DNA from 2 places in the Staphylococcus sp. M0911 genome. Region 2 is predicted to be linked to the other one. Evidence: riboswitches for the same ligand, from Rfam matches in the RefSeq annotation. Region 2 holds a riboswitch; the other holds the start of a gene.

Region 1 (7,688 bases), 290 kb from region 2:
TCATATTGTTGATAATGACATTGCGTAACACTTTTCGGACCTATTCCTGTTTGAATATATAATAATTGAGATGTTGTAATTTGATTCATGTTGTCATTCCTTTTCTAGGTTGTATTGTAAATGCTGCATGATTTTGGATTGAGTTATCTTTTTGATTTTCTTAATGGTTGATATAGAAAGATGCATCATATTTGCGATTTCGTATTGCTTATATCCTAGTAATTTTAAATCTAACCATTGTTTTTCTTGATTATTTAGTAGATAATAAATGTCTTGCAAAAGTAATGCATCCTCATCTAAAAACTGTATGGGCTCATTTTTTGAGTGGATAGGTGTATCGATATTGATAGTAGGTATTTTTTTGTTTTCTTTGCGAAATATATCGATAAGGTAATAGTTTAACCTAATAAATTGGTAAGAGGATAGTTTGCTAGATTGTGAGGGTTGATAATGATGAGTTAAGTGCCATAATTGGATTAACAGTAATTGATAAAACTCGTCATAATTATAAGTGATTTGATATCTTTTTAACAAATAATGTATGATTTTGTTGTACTCTTGATAAATTTTATTGAATTCCAAAGTTTTCTCCTATTTATGTACATAAAGTGTTTTTCCGGATAAAATGAATTTAAAATATGTAATAAAAAATTTCATTTGCTTAATTGTAAAAATAGGTGTTAAATAGTAAACATAGAAAATAACTAGGTATTTAATTTTTACATTTACATTGTCTTATTGTTTAAATAGAGCAAAGTTTGATAGGAGGTACGTATGGACTACGCACACTTAAATTTAGAACATTTTTTCGCACGCAATGATGATTTAGATCGAATTAAAGATCGCTCAGATTTTGTGATGATTAATAATTTTACTAATGAAATGAAATATAGAGATGGTGAAATTGAAGGTACAATTGATTTAAATCAATATTTTTATAAAAATAGATCACAAGCTGTTAGTTTCATCATGATGGAATATAAAAAACATAATAAATAAAAGTAATAATTTAGACTTAGAAATGGTATTGACACTATCATATGTAGATTGCATGTTTTTATGCGTGCAACATTTTATTTAGATAGTGTCTATATTGTTGTCTAAATCTTTTTCATCTCAAAAGTTTCATTTTTATTACTTTTTATTTATGAATTTGTAACAAAGTATATATTAAATTGTGAATCAGAATTAATAATGTTAAACTTTATTATCGTAATACAATTCAAAAGTATAACAACATTGACCTAAGAGGTGTGAATATGACGAAGCACAAAAAGGGATCTATTGTTGCAATTTTAGGATTGCTGATTATCTTTGTAGTTGGTGCTATTATCTTTTTCTCAATGGTTTCAGACCAAATTTTCTTTAAACATGTAAAAGAAGAACAGAAAATTGAGAAATTAGATGTAACTTTAGATAAAGCTGCAAAGAAACAAATAGATAACTATACGAGTCAACAAGTATCGAATAAAAACAATGATGCGTGGAGAGATGCATCATCAACTGAAATAAAATCAGCTATGGATAGTAGTCAATTTATCGATAGTGACGTACAAAAATATCAATTTTTAGATTTATCTAAATATCAAGGTATTGATGAAAAAAGAATTAAACGTATGTTAGTTGATCGACCAACTTTACTGAAACATACGGATGACTTTACAAAAGCAGCGAAAGATAAACATGTTAACGAAGTGTATTTAATTTCACATGCGTTATTAGAAACTGGCGCTGCTAAGAGTGAATTATCTAAAGGTGTAGAAATTGATGGTAAGAAATACTACAACTTTTATGGTGTAGGTGCATTAGACAAAGATCCTGTTAAGACAGGTGCTGAATATGCTAAAAAACATGGTTGGGACACACCTCAAAAAGCCATTTATGGTGGTGCTGATTTCATTCATAATCATTTCTTAAAACATGAAGATCAAGATACACTATACAGTATGAGATGGAATCCTAAGAATCCTGGTGAACATCAATATGCAACTGACATTAAATGGGCTGAAAGTAATGCCACTATCATCGCGGATTTTTATAAAGATATGAAAACGGAAGGTAAATACTTCAAATTATATGTTTATAAAGATGATAAAGACCATTTGAAGAAATAATTAATGTTAAAAAATGCCTGCAACGGTAATAACGGTTGCAGGCATTTTTGTATTCATCATTATTATTATTCAGCTTTATTATGACGTGTTATCCATAAAAACATTATAATAGTGAGTGCTATGATTTTCGAAACTAATTTCATTTCATCACCTCAAAGAAAGATTTTATCACAAATTTTAAAGGATTAAATTGTTCAAGATTAGGATATATATATGAGTAAATATGAAAATATAATTTTTGATAATGAGCGAACTTAAAAATGACTACACTTATAAAGTTCATCACGGAAATAGATTGTAGAAAGAGGATGATTTAATCATGCGAGTAGCTATAATAGGAATGGGCACAGCAGGTGTGAGTGTTTTACGTCAACTAGTCAAACACGACCATTTTGAAAAATTAAAAGTAGATGTGTATGATGACCGCAATAATATGGGACAGGGTGTTCCATTTCAAAATGATAGTAGTGAGTTACTCATTAATATGCCATCTAAAAAGATGAGCTTAAATTTAGATGATGATGAAGAGTTTTGGAAATGGTATCAACATCAACAAGTATTTGATTTCGATAATCCTACATACTTACCACGTTTTGTATTTGGACATTATATGAAATCATACTTATCCAAATTCGATGAGCAATATGAAAATATTACTATTATCAATCATAAAGTACACGAGATTTTTACAACATCGAAAGTGGATGAAACGAATTTAAAATATTATGTATGTACCTCAGATGATATGAAAGAATGGCGAGAATACGATTACTTATTCTTAACATTTGGTACATTTGCCTATCACGATCCATATCATTTAAAAGGTATAAAAGGGTTTAAACCGACACCTTATCCTACATACAATTCATTAGATGATGTAAATGAAGATGATAGAATTGCCATTCTTGGAACTGGTCTCGCTAGTCTAGATGTCATTCGATATGTGACTGCACATCACCCTAGATTACCTATTTTAATGACAAGTCGATCAGCCAATTTACCAAGTGTAAGAGGTCAAATGGTAGATATAGAATTTACACATTTAACAAAACAAAAATTTAATGATTTACAGGCACAAAATTATGGAAATGTACCTTTAGATGTTGCAGTAGATTTATTTTTAAAAGAATGTAGCGACTACGGTATAGATTTTGAAAAACTTATCAATAGAAGAACTTGTAATCATATTAATGATTTAAAATTTGATTTAGAACATGAAAAGGAAATGGGAATATTCCAAAGTATAATTGAATATTTAAAGGAAAATTTAAATTGGATATGGAATAGCTTTAGCTTTGAAGATCAACAACAATTCCAAAAGAAATATACTAAAATAATTCAACTTAATTCTAATCCAATGCCTCCTAGAACTGCGAAATTACTTATTGAATTATTAGAACAAGAGGCATTGATTATCCGTAAAAATTTAAAAAATGTTTATCATGAGGACGGATTATTCCATTTACAATATGAAAATGAGAATGACATTGAAGATTTTAATGTAGTCATTAATGCAACTGGATCTAAAAATCATTTATCTGAGTTAGATGAAGATGACCAATTAATTCTTAATTTAGAAAATAGGCAAATTGTACAAGCACATCCTTTAGGCGGTATACAAATTATTCCTGAAACGAACCAAGTTATTAGTCCGAGGTTTGGTACTTTAACTAATGTGATAGCGATTGGACAAATGACAAATGGCGTCAATAAACTTAGAAACGGTGTTAAAATGATTGTTAACCAAGTGGCTAATGCGGTGGATAGATTATATGACACGCAACAAGACTTTGAAAATATCAAAGAAGAAAGCTAAAAGCGTTAAGTAATTATATCTGGGCGTATTTTAAATCTATATTTTATTTAAAAGATAAACAAAATCCGATGATTTAATTTAAAAGTATTACTTTAATTAAGTACAATGTATAGTAATTGTATTTTTGAAAAAGGTGTAGTATGATTTGAATTGTAGTAAATTAGACTACAATACTCAATTAACCTTTAACAATTTCATATAAAATTCTTTCGGGGCAGGGTGGAATTCCCAACCGGCAGTGATATGAGCCTGCGACCTGCTAACATTTGTTAGTGGCTGATCTAGTGAAATTCTAGAGCCGACAGTTAAAGTCTGGATGGGAGAAAGAATGACGTTTATCGACATTAACATATATTTGTATAAGTATGTGTATTAATAAGTATGTTTATATTTTTAGATATAAATATGCTTATTTGAAGATATATGATTCGCCTTATGCCTTGAAATATACAATTTCATTGGTGTAAGGCTTTTTAATTTTAGAGGTGATATTTTGAGTAAATTTATGAATTATGCTATACAACTTGCACAAATGGTTGATGGACAAACAGGTGTTAATCCTCCAGTGGGTTCAGTTGTTGTCAAAGACGGAAGAATAGTTGGTATTGGTGCACACTTACGAAAAGGTGATAAACATGCTGAAGTTCAAGCTTTAGACATGGCACAATCAGAAGCCAATGGTGCTACCATTTATGTGTCATTAGAGCCATGTACACACCATGGTTCAACACCACCATGTGTAGATAAAATCATTGAAGCTGGTATTCACAAAGTCATCTATGCTGTTAAAGATACTACCCTTATTTCAAAAGGCGATGACATTTTTAAAAATGCAGGCATCGAAGTTGAATTTCAATATAATGCCGTTGCAGCGCAACTTTATCAAGATTTCTTCACTGCAAAAAGAAATGGTATTCCCGAATTAACGGTTAAAGTTTCAGCTAGTTTAGATGGCAAACAAGCTACCGATGATGGCGAGAGTAAGTGGATTACTAATAAAGAAGTAAAAAAAGACGTCTATCAATTACGTCATAGTCACGATGCAGTATTGACTGGACGTAAAACAGTAGAAGCTGACGATCCATTATACACGACAAGGATAGCTGCTGGGAAACATCCAATTCGAGTCATACTTAGTAAGAGTGGCAAATTAGACTTTAATCAACAACTATTCCATGATTATGCATCTCCTATTTGGATTTATACAGAAAATAAAAATTTAAAAGTAGACAATAGTAATGTAACTATTATTTATATGGAACAATGCGATATTAAATCTATTTTGAAAGATTTATATCAAAAAGGTATCGGGAAACTGTTAGTCGAAGCAGGTCCCGAAATTACTTCAGAATTTCTCCAATCTGATCACTTAGATCACCTTGTACTTTATTTTGCCCCGAAAATAATAGGTGGTTCTGGTAAGTATCAATTTTTCCAAACTGACCAGATAGTGTCTTTACCAGATACAACTCAATTTGAAATTGTTAATTCCACGTTAATTCAACAAAATATTAAATTAGTTTTGAGAAAGAAGTGATTGCAAATGTTTACAGGCATCATCGAAGAAATAGGAACGGTTCAAGAGGTTCGTAATCAAAATTCAGTTCGAACATTAGTAATTACTGCTGAAAAAATATTAGAAGATATGCATATTGGTGATTCAATTAGTGTAAATGGTGCGTGTTTAACTGTCATTGATTTCGATGACCAAACATTTTCAGTGCAAGTCATTAAAGGCACAGAAAATAAAACCTACCTCTCAGATGTACAACGCCATACGAAAGTTAATTTAGAAAGAGCAATGAGTGGTAACGGCAGGTTTGGCGGTCATTTTGTGTTAGGTCATGTTGATGATTTAGGAACAATATCTAAAATTAATGAATCTGCCAATTCAATGATTATCCAAATAAAAGCATCCAAAACACTACTTAATCAAATGGTTAAGCAAGGATCGATAACGGTAGATGGTACAAGTTTGACGATTTTCGATCTTCATTCGGATGCTTTTGATATTCATTTGATTCCTGAAACAAGACGTTCCACAATCTTATCAAGTAAAAAAGTGGGCGATAACGTACATCTAGAATCAGATGTGTTATTCAAATATGTTGAAAATATCTTAAATCAAAATCAATCAAGTTTAACAGAAGAAAAACTAAAAGCATTTGGTTTTTAGGGGAGGCAATAAACATGAAATTCGACAGTATTGAATTAGCCTTAGATGCTTTAAAACAAGGTGAAAGTATTATTGTAGTTGATGATGAAGATAGAGAAAATGAAGGCGATCTAATAGCAATAACTGAATGGATGAAAGACGATACGATTAATTTCATGGCTAAAGAAGGTCGTGGGTTAATTTGTACACCTATCAGTTCAAGCATTAGTGAACAACTAGATCTCCATCCAATGGAATCAAATAACTCAGATGTGTTTGGCACTAATTTTACTGTAAGTATCGATCATAAGAATACAACAACCGGTATCAGTGCGAACGAGAGAACACTAACTGCTAGAGCACTGATTGATCAACATGCGAAAGCTTCAGATTTTAACCGACCAGGCCATTTATTTCCTTTAATTGCTAAAGATAATGGTGTGTTAGAAAGAAATGGTCATACCGAAGCGGCAATAGATCTTGCTAAATTAACAGGTGCTAAACCAGCAGGTGTGATTTGTGAAATTATGAATGATGATGGGTCTATGGCTAAAGGTGAAGATCTCCAAGCATTCAAAGATAAACATCAATTAGTTATGATTACGATTGAAAGTTTAATAGAATATCGTCAAGTTAACGAATCACATGTAAAACTCAATGCAAAAGTAAAAATGCCAACAGACTTTGGTACATTTGATATGTATGGTTTTACAACTGATTATAGTGAAGAAGAAATCGTCGTTATAACTAAAGGTGATATTAGATCACATGAAAATGTACGAATCCATTCTGCATGCCTTACGGGTGATATTTTCCATAGCCAACGATGTGATTGTGGTGCTCAATTAGAAGCTTCGATGAATTATATAGAACAACACGGTGGAATGATTATCTATTTACCTCAAGAAGGTCGTGGCATAGGACTCATGAATAAATTACGTGCCTATGAATTAATTGAAAAAGGTTATGATACCGTTACAGCAAATTTAGCGTTAGGATTCGATGAAGATTTACGAGATTATAATATCGCTGCACAAATTCTTAAATATTTTGCTATTGAAAAGGTTAACTTATTAAGTAATAATCCGAAGAAATTTGAAGGATTAAAAGAATATGGTATTAATATCCAAAAACGTATAGAAGTGATTGTACCTGAAACACAATATAATCATGACTATATGACAACCAAAAAAGAAAAAATGGGACATTTAATTTAGGAGGATAATAAAATGAATTTTGAAGGAAAATTAGTTGGTAAAGATTTAAAAGTCGCTATTGTGGTTAGTAGATTTAATGATTTTATTACTGGACGTTTGTTAGAGGGTGCTAAGGATACTTTTATTCGTCACGATGTTGACGAAAACAATATTGATGTTGCTTATGTACCTGGTGCTTTTGAAATTCCTATGGTAGCTAGAAAGTTAGCTCAAACAGGTAAATATGATGCAGTAGTTACTTTAGGATGTGTCATAAGAGGGGCTACGTCTCATTATGATTATGTATGTAATGAAGTTGCAAAAGGCGTATCCAAAGCTAATGAATCTACAGATGTTCCTGTTATCTTCGGTATCTTAACTACGGAAAGTATCGAGCAAGCAGTTGA
Region 2 (7,688 bases):
CGGCAGCTTTTTTACCTTTACCAGATTTCTCATCATCTGATTGATGATTATCTTTCACATCTTTGTCGTTATGTTTATCATCACGATGATTTTGATTACGGTCATTCTTCAATTCATTGTCGTCAGTATGATCGAATTTCTTATCATGATGATGTTTTGCTAAACCAGCAGCACCTGCAGCACCAGCAACGCCTGCACCAGCTGCGGCAGCTTTTTTACCTTTTCCTGAATCGTGGTGTTCTTCATCATGATGCCCTTTTTTAAGTTCGTCTTGGCGATCTTTAGATGAATCTTGACGATGTTCATCTTTAGTATAGTCATCATGACGGTCGCGATCTTTTTGATGGTCACTTACACGATTCTCTTGACGATGATTGTCATCCTGCTTATGATCACTTGTCATTTTTTTACCGACTGCAGCTCCACCTACAGCAGCGCCACCTGCTAGAGCAGCATCTTTACCGTGTCCGTCTTTCTTGTCATGACGATTATCATGTTGCAAATCGTCACTTTTACGACTACGATTTAATGGTTCATCTTGTTTAAAATCTTGTTCAGACTCACGAGTCGAATGATCTTCAGGACGATGATCTTGTTTGTGATCTTTATTTACATCATTGTGATTGGATGCATCATAATTTTTGTTATCTCCATTATGTAATGATGTATCATCATGTCTATCATCTAATGAACCATCTTGGCTAGCTTTTGTACGCGAATCTGCCTGACGGTTATTATTTGTCGCTATATCTCGTCGACGTTTTCTTCTCTGTGCATTTCTTGGTGGGAATTGTTGATTTGCTTTGTCTTCAGTACTGTCTACTGCATTATCTTCTTGTTCTTCATGTGAAGATGTCTGCTCATTATGATCTTCTGGGTCTATCGCTTGACGATTTTTTTTAAAATCATCTTTGAAGTTATTATTAGACACAATCATCATCCTCTCTGTTTAATTTTATAATGATACATAAACTATACCCATAAATTAAATGATTATGTATAGTAATCAAGAATTTTTAGGTATTAAGATTTTTGTTCATAAGTTAATTATAGCTTGAATAAAGAGTTAAGCAAAATAAAATCTATAGTTCAAATAAATTTTGAAGTTTTTCACTATATGAAAGCTTACGTTTAACTTTCTTACGATTAATGACTTTCATACTTGGTAATTCAGTATCATTGTCACAACAGACATCTGGCAGTTTAGGATGTTCATTGAAAAATTCCAACAAATATTTACGGCGACATTGGTCAAGTTGTGTGTAGCCTAACATACGACTATAACCTAACTTTTTGCGTCGAAATGATTGATCAAATATACGTTGCATTTGATTAATTGTATATTGATTATAAAGTATTGTTAAAATGGATTCTTTTTCAGGAGGAATAAATTGTCCTAATTCAAATGAATGAATATCTTCAGATGTAATTCTATCGGCAAATAATATGGTTTCTAAAATATAAGCGTCGTCGGGTTGGAATAAACTAATAGCTTGGCTTGCTTCTCCGTCTCTCCCCGCTCTACCAATCTCTTGTAGATAATTAGAAGGACTTGATGACAAATGAAAATGAATCACTGTGCGTATGTCTTTTTTATTTATGCCCATACCAAATGCACTTGTTGCAACTATGATTGGAATATCATTGTTTAAAAATTGTTGTTGTACTGTCTGTCTTTCTTGATAACTCAAATCACCATGATATATCCCTGTTAAAAAACCTGAGTCATAAATAAGTTGCGCTAATGTTAAACATAATTTTTTTGAAGATACATATATAATAGTGGGCCCAGTTTCATTAAGTTGTGGTAACAACCAATCTATTTTTTCTTCGTCAGAGCCAAAGTTAAGATGTTTTAATGAAATATTTATACGATTCATACTTGTTTTAATGGTATTGAAAGTAACATTAAGCATTTCATTTAAATCGCTTTCTAAATGTGGTGGTGCCGTAGCTGTTAATGCTAGAATTGTAGCTGATTTAAAGGATGTAGTTATTTTTCCAATTAAAGCATAATGTGGTCTGAAATCATAGCCCCATTCAGACAAACAATGTGCTTCATCAAGAACTATTAAACCAAAATCTATATTGGCAATAAGTTTAAAGTTTTGAGGTTGTAATATAAATTCCGGACTTAAATAGATAAATTTACTCTGACGAATGTTACTTAGGTTTTGACGTTTTTCCGTATTGTCCATACCTGAATGAATACAACAAACCGCGTGTTCACCATTTAATTTCATTTGCATGACCTGATCGTCCATGAGAGAAATTAATGGTGAAATAACAAGTGTTGGCTTTTCTAATATATAAGTAGGTAATTGATAACAAAGGCTTTTGCCACTACCCGTTGGTAAAATACCTAGCGTATGCTTTTGGTCTAATACACTGGAAATGATGTCCTCTTGGCCAGGTTTGAAGGAATCAAATCCAAACCAATCTTTAAGTTTCTGTTGAAGCAACTAAGTCTCCCCTTTCAATACCAACAATCATCAATTTAATTTGAAAATAAGTTAATGTATCAAATTGCTGCTTATACTCACGTAATTTTATTCCAATATGACCTTTATAATAATCGATAAAGGGTTGAATGCTTTTGATGTCTAGATATGTATCATAATCATTGATATAACCTTTGATAAATAACTCTAAAAGATGATCTTCAATCGTATTTAATTTAACATTTTGAATTGTTGAGATGTCGTGTATCGAGTGTCCTTGTTCTAATTGATGTAAGGTTAATTTCGTTTTATTGAGCAATGTTGGTCGTATAATCGTTTGATTTAATATAGGGTGCTTTTGTATATCTTCAATTTCAAACATGACATCGACCAATTGGTTCATTTCTATTTCAAATAATTCTTGTTGAGACTTCGATTCTATTAAACTGACTTGTTGTCTAGTATACATCGCCTCATCATAGCCTTGTAAATAATAGTGTAAATACACATGTTCATGTTTGCTAGCGATGTCTTCAAATAATTGTTCTATTTCTGTGATGAATTTTGATTCTAAATCATTAACTTTAATGTGTTGATAAATATGTTTAACACGTTGTTGAATATATGTTTGTTGCGTTATAGGAACGAATCTAAAATCGTTGTGTATGCTTTGTGATACCGTTTGAATGAGCAATTGGATACAGTTGAATGTATTAATAAGACTATCATATGTACATCTTGGATGCGTTTTGATATTTACTTTTGGTTCCTCATCATTCAATTCATTTAAATATCGCTCAAAAGACGGATATTTTAATCTCGGTAAACTATGATATAATGACAAAAGTTGTTGACTACTTGCGTCAAAAAAAGTTTGATGGGATTTTTTTCCTGTTAAAATATTATAAATACTTTTATTTGTTTTGTAGTTGAATGCGTGTTGATACGCATGATTGATAATTTGATACAAGATAAACCCTCACTCTATAAAACGAATATATTGAAAATGATACTATCGATGTCTACAATAGTAGTATTGTTATTACTAGTGTAGCATTTTTTTTAAAGGAGGCGAATGAAATTGGCTAAATATACAATCGTTGATATGGATACTTGTATAGCATGCGGTGCATGTGGTGCAGCAGCTCCAGATATCTATGATTATGACGACGAAGGTATTGCTTTCGTAATCCTTGATGATAACCAAGGTACTGCAGAGGTGCCAGAAGAGTTATATGAAGATATGGAAGATGCACTAGAAGGTTGTCCAACAGATTCAATCAAAATTGAAGACGAACCATTTGATGGTGACGCACTTAAATTTGAATAATATATTATATTAAAAGCGCCCTTGCACATCATGTGTAAGGGCGCTAGTTATTTATATGTGAATGTTATTTTTAATTCTATTGAATATAAAGTAAAAGATGATTGAAATGATAATACCTTTAATAATATTAAAAGGTATGATACCTGAAACAATAATTACTTTAAGATTATGAACAATGTCACCTAAGTTAAATATCATACCGTAGAGTGGTAACAGTACAAAATAATTTAAAATACTTAATACGACGGTCATGACAACTGTACCTAAAACAAGACCGGTTAATAATGACTTTTTATTGCGTTTGTTTCTATAAATATAATATGCAGTTAATAAGAAACTGGCAATTGCTAAAAAGTTCGCTAATGGTCCTACAGGATCACCCATATTGAAAAAGAAATTGAGTAAATTCTTAATAAAAGCTACTATTAGCCCTGCAATTGGTCCTAATAAAAATGTGGCAAGTAATGTAGGTACATCACTAAAGTCCAACGTTAAGTATGGTGGTAAAAATGGCAATGGGAATTTAATAAAGGTAAGTACGAAAGCCACTGCACTTAGCATACTTATAAAGATTAGACGTCTATTTTGATTGTGTTGCATATATTATTTTCTCCTTCCATTCATCTTGCTAGAAAAGGAGGAAATTTGCACAACAAAAAAACCTCCATCTTCTCCCATCCAGACTATACTGTCGGCTTCAGAGTTTCACTGAATCAGGTAAAATGAGACATTTTACGTCGCAGGCTTAATTTACTGCCGGTTGGGAATTACACCCGACCCCGAAGATGAATTAACTATATTTTTAATTTAAATATATCATACATGATAACTCTGTTATGTACAATGAGTTTGCTCCGATATATTTATATAGATATAAGATGTCATAAAAATAATCAAGTTGTTTAACAAACTATAGATTTCATAATAAATAAAAAAACTGTTAGAGCCATTATTTGACTCTAACAGGTTTTAAAATGTTTATTTTGGTAATTTAATGATAAAGGTTGTTCCTTTACCCACTTGACTTTCTACTTCAATCGTACCGCCATGTTCTTCTATAATCATTTTACAGATGAATAAGCCTAATCCAGTACCTTGTTTACCCCTTTTTCTTGACGCATCTACTTTATAGAAACGATCGAAGACTTGTTGTAAATGTTCAGGAGCAATTCCAGTACCAGTATCAGCGATGCTTAAAATATGAGTTCTATCATCTTCATCAGTTTTTACCGAAATGGTATCTCCAGGTTGTGTATATCTTGATGCGTTATCGATTAAATTGGTTAATACTTGATCCATTCTATCCATATCGTAGTCCCATAGTTGTTGATTGCTTACTTCAAACTGCATATTAAGTTCTAAATCAGTCGCTTGTTGACGATATTTTATTCGCATTTTGTTGAGCAGATCAGCGATTGGTTGTGACTCTTTCTCAACAGATAATCCTTCAGCATCCATACGTGCTACGTTTAATAATTCATTAACTAAGCGGTTCAGACGTTTAGATTCATCTAAGACAATTGCTAGTGATTCATGTATCTCATCTGGTTCAGTTACAACACCATCTACAATAGATTCTGTATAGCCTTGTAATAAGGCAATCGGTGTTCGTAATTCATGAGATACATTTGCGATGAAGTCTTTTTTCATTTGATCAAGGTTATGTTCATTTGTCATATCACGTATAATAGCAACAATACCGCTTCTGCCATCGTTTTGAATACGGTCAATATAACTCATGATAATCACATAATACCTTGTGTTTGCTTCAATTTCTTGGAATTGCGTTTCTTTAGTATTGAAAGTTTGTTCAATTTGTTTTTCTATTAATTCAACAGCATTGTCATCTAATGTATGGAATACTTGGTCTGCCATTTTATTTGATAAAATAATATCCTTTTGTTCATTAATACCAATAACACCTTCAACCATCGAGTTAATTAAGCTATCACGTATATTTTTGGATGTGGATAGTGCTTCTACATGTTCTTGAATTTCAAAGCTCATATTATTAAATGCACGTGATAATTCTCCAATTTCATCTTTTGTTGATACTGACGTGATATGTGAATAATCACCTTGTGATACCTTTTGTGCTTGATTTCTTAACTCTCTTAAAGGTTTAGTAATTCTAGATGATAAGAAAAATGCAAAGATGGTACTCACTGCTAAAAATATAATTGCGGTAATTAAGATAATAATTGTTATCGCATTATTGGTATCTTCAATAGATTTTAAATCTTTAAAAATAAAGACGCCGCTATATTCTGTATGACTTCCTGGCTCGGCTTTCATTGGATAACCCACTAATATATACGGATGTGAATTCCCCTGTTCTTTAATCATGACATTACGTGTCATTGACTCACCATGTTTGAAAACACGGTTAAAATCTTTATTATTTTTAATTTCTTTGAGCATAGCTTGTTTATCTGTTGAAATGGTTTGTTGATATGCGGTAGATGTATTTTTCATGATAATTAATCCACCGGGATTATCAATCAATGTTTGGCTATTTTTGATGGCTAAGTTTTGATTTGTAGAGTTTTCTACCAATTTACTTATGCGTTTGGCGTCTTCTTTAATGGAATCTTCCGCTTCTTGTGTATAGTAATATTGAATAAAGGTAATTAAGGCAGCACTTAATAAAATTAAAACTGTCGTTACTATAAAAATTATAGTTAACCACAGTTTTATTACTACACTATTTAGCCGGTTCATCGTTTGTATTAACCTCAAATTTATAACCGACGCCCCAAACAGTTTGTATCATGTGAGCTGCATCACTCGATACTTTGTTGAGTTTCTCTCTTAATCTTTTTACGTGCGTATCCACCGTACGTAAATCGCCATAAAATTCATAATGCCAAACTTCTTTTAATAATTGTTCACGATCAAATACTTTATTAGGAGTTTTAGCTAAATAAATTAATAGTTCATATTCTTTTGGTGTTAAATTAACCTGTTCATTATCAGCTAATACTCTATGCGCATCATTATCTATCACTAAGTGATTGAACTCAATTACGTCTCTTGCATGAGGTTCACTTTGTTCAGGTGTTGTTGTTTGCGTTCTTCTTAATAATGCTTTGACTCTTAAAACGACTTCTCTTGGAGAGAATGGTTTAACGATATAGTCATCGGCACCTGATTCAAACCCTTCGACACGATTCGTCTCTTCGCCTTTTGCAGTGAGCATAATAATAGGTGTATCTTTATGCTCTCTTAATTGAGTGGCTACTTCGATACCGTCCATTTCTGGCAACATTAAGTCTAAAAGAATGCACGCATAGTCATTTTCCATAGCAAGTTGATAAGCTTCTTTACCATCTCTTGCTTCATGTGTTTCAAAAGATTCTCTTTCTAGGTATAGTTTAAGTAATCTTCTGATTCTGTCTTCGTCATCAACGATAAGTATTTCATTCGTCATAATACTAAATTACCTCCTACACATGCTGTTCATTTCATTAGTTATTATAGCATATGAAATAGTCATTAAGTTAGTGTTAAAGAAATCTTTGTGAAAAAAATCTCAAATATTAAAAATATGAGTGTTTTATTTTAATCATTACCATTTTCTGCTAAATGGCGAATCGTTTTTACTTCATGAGGTGTGAGTACACGACCTTCACCTGCATTCAAGCCTTTTAAATCAAGTGGACCAAATTGGATACGCGTTAATTTACTAACTTGGTGACCAAAATGTTCGAACATACGACGTACTTGTCTATTTCTACCTTCACTAATCGTAATTTCAACGAGCGTCGTATTTTTATCTTTGTCTTGGTTTTTCACTTTTACTTGAGCAGGTTGCGTGAAACCATCTTCTAGTTCGATTCCTTTTTCTAAAGCTTTAACTTCTTCTCTCATTAAATATCCTTTAAGCTTAGCAACATATTTCTTTTTAATATGGTATC

The links. Region 2 has a riboswitch for FMN ahead of ssp1_RS06535 (ECF transporter S component). Riboswitches for the same ligand answer to the same signal wherever they lie in the genome.
Region 1: another riboswitch for FMN. It lies ahead of ribD (bifunctional diaminohydroxyphosphoribosylaminopyrimidine deaminase/5-amino-6-(5-phosphoribosylamino)uracil reductase RibD); the one in region 2 lies ahead of ssp1_RS06535 (ECF transporter S component).

What each region holds. Positions count from the first base shown of each region.
Region 1 is NZ_CP022881.1:1,029,752-1,037,439, forward strand. Features, by position in the region: gene ssp1_RS05180 (competence protein ComK) at 1-89, opposite strand, end outside; gene ssp1_RS05185 (sigma factor) at 94-582, opposite strand; gene ssp1_RS05190 (hypothetical protein) at 775-999, shown strand; gene sagB (peptidoglycan release complex glucosaminidase SagB) at 1,260-2,114, shown strand; gene ssp1_RS05200 (FAD/NAD(P)-binding protein) at 2,434-3,930, shown strand; FMN riboswitch at 4,132-4,262, shown strand; gene ribD (bifunctional diaminohydroxyphosphoribosylaminopyrimidine deaminase/5-amino-6-(5-phosphoribosylamino)uracil reductase RibD) at 4,424-5,467, shown strand; gene ribE (riboflavin synthase) at 5,474-6,106, shown strand; gene ssp1_RS05215 (bifunctional 3,4-dihydroxy-2-butanone-4-phosphate synthase/GTP cyclohydrolase II) at 6,121-7,302, shown strand; gene ribH (6,7-dimethyl-8-ribityllumazine synthase) at 7,315-7,688, shown strand, end outside.
Region 2 is NZ_CP022881.1:1,315,977-1,323,664, reverse strand. Features, by position in the region: gene ebpS (elastin-binding protein EbpS) at 1-937, opposite strand, end outside; gene ssp1_RS06550 (RecQ family ATP-dependent DNA helicase) at 1,083-2,462, opposite strand; gene ssp1_RS06545 (YpbB family protein) at 2,443-3,411, opposite strand; gene ssp1_RS06540 (ferredoxin) at 3,523-3,771, shown strand; gene ssp1_RS06535 (ECF transporter S component) at 3,823-4,371, opposite strand; FMN riboswitch at 4,434-4,562, opposite strand; gene ssp1_RS06530 (ATP-binding protein) at 4,750-6,492, opposite strand; gene ssp1_RS06525 (response regulator transcription factor) at 6,476-7,201, opposite strand; gene ssp1_RS06520 (pseudouridine synthase) at 7,333-7,688, opposite strand, start outside.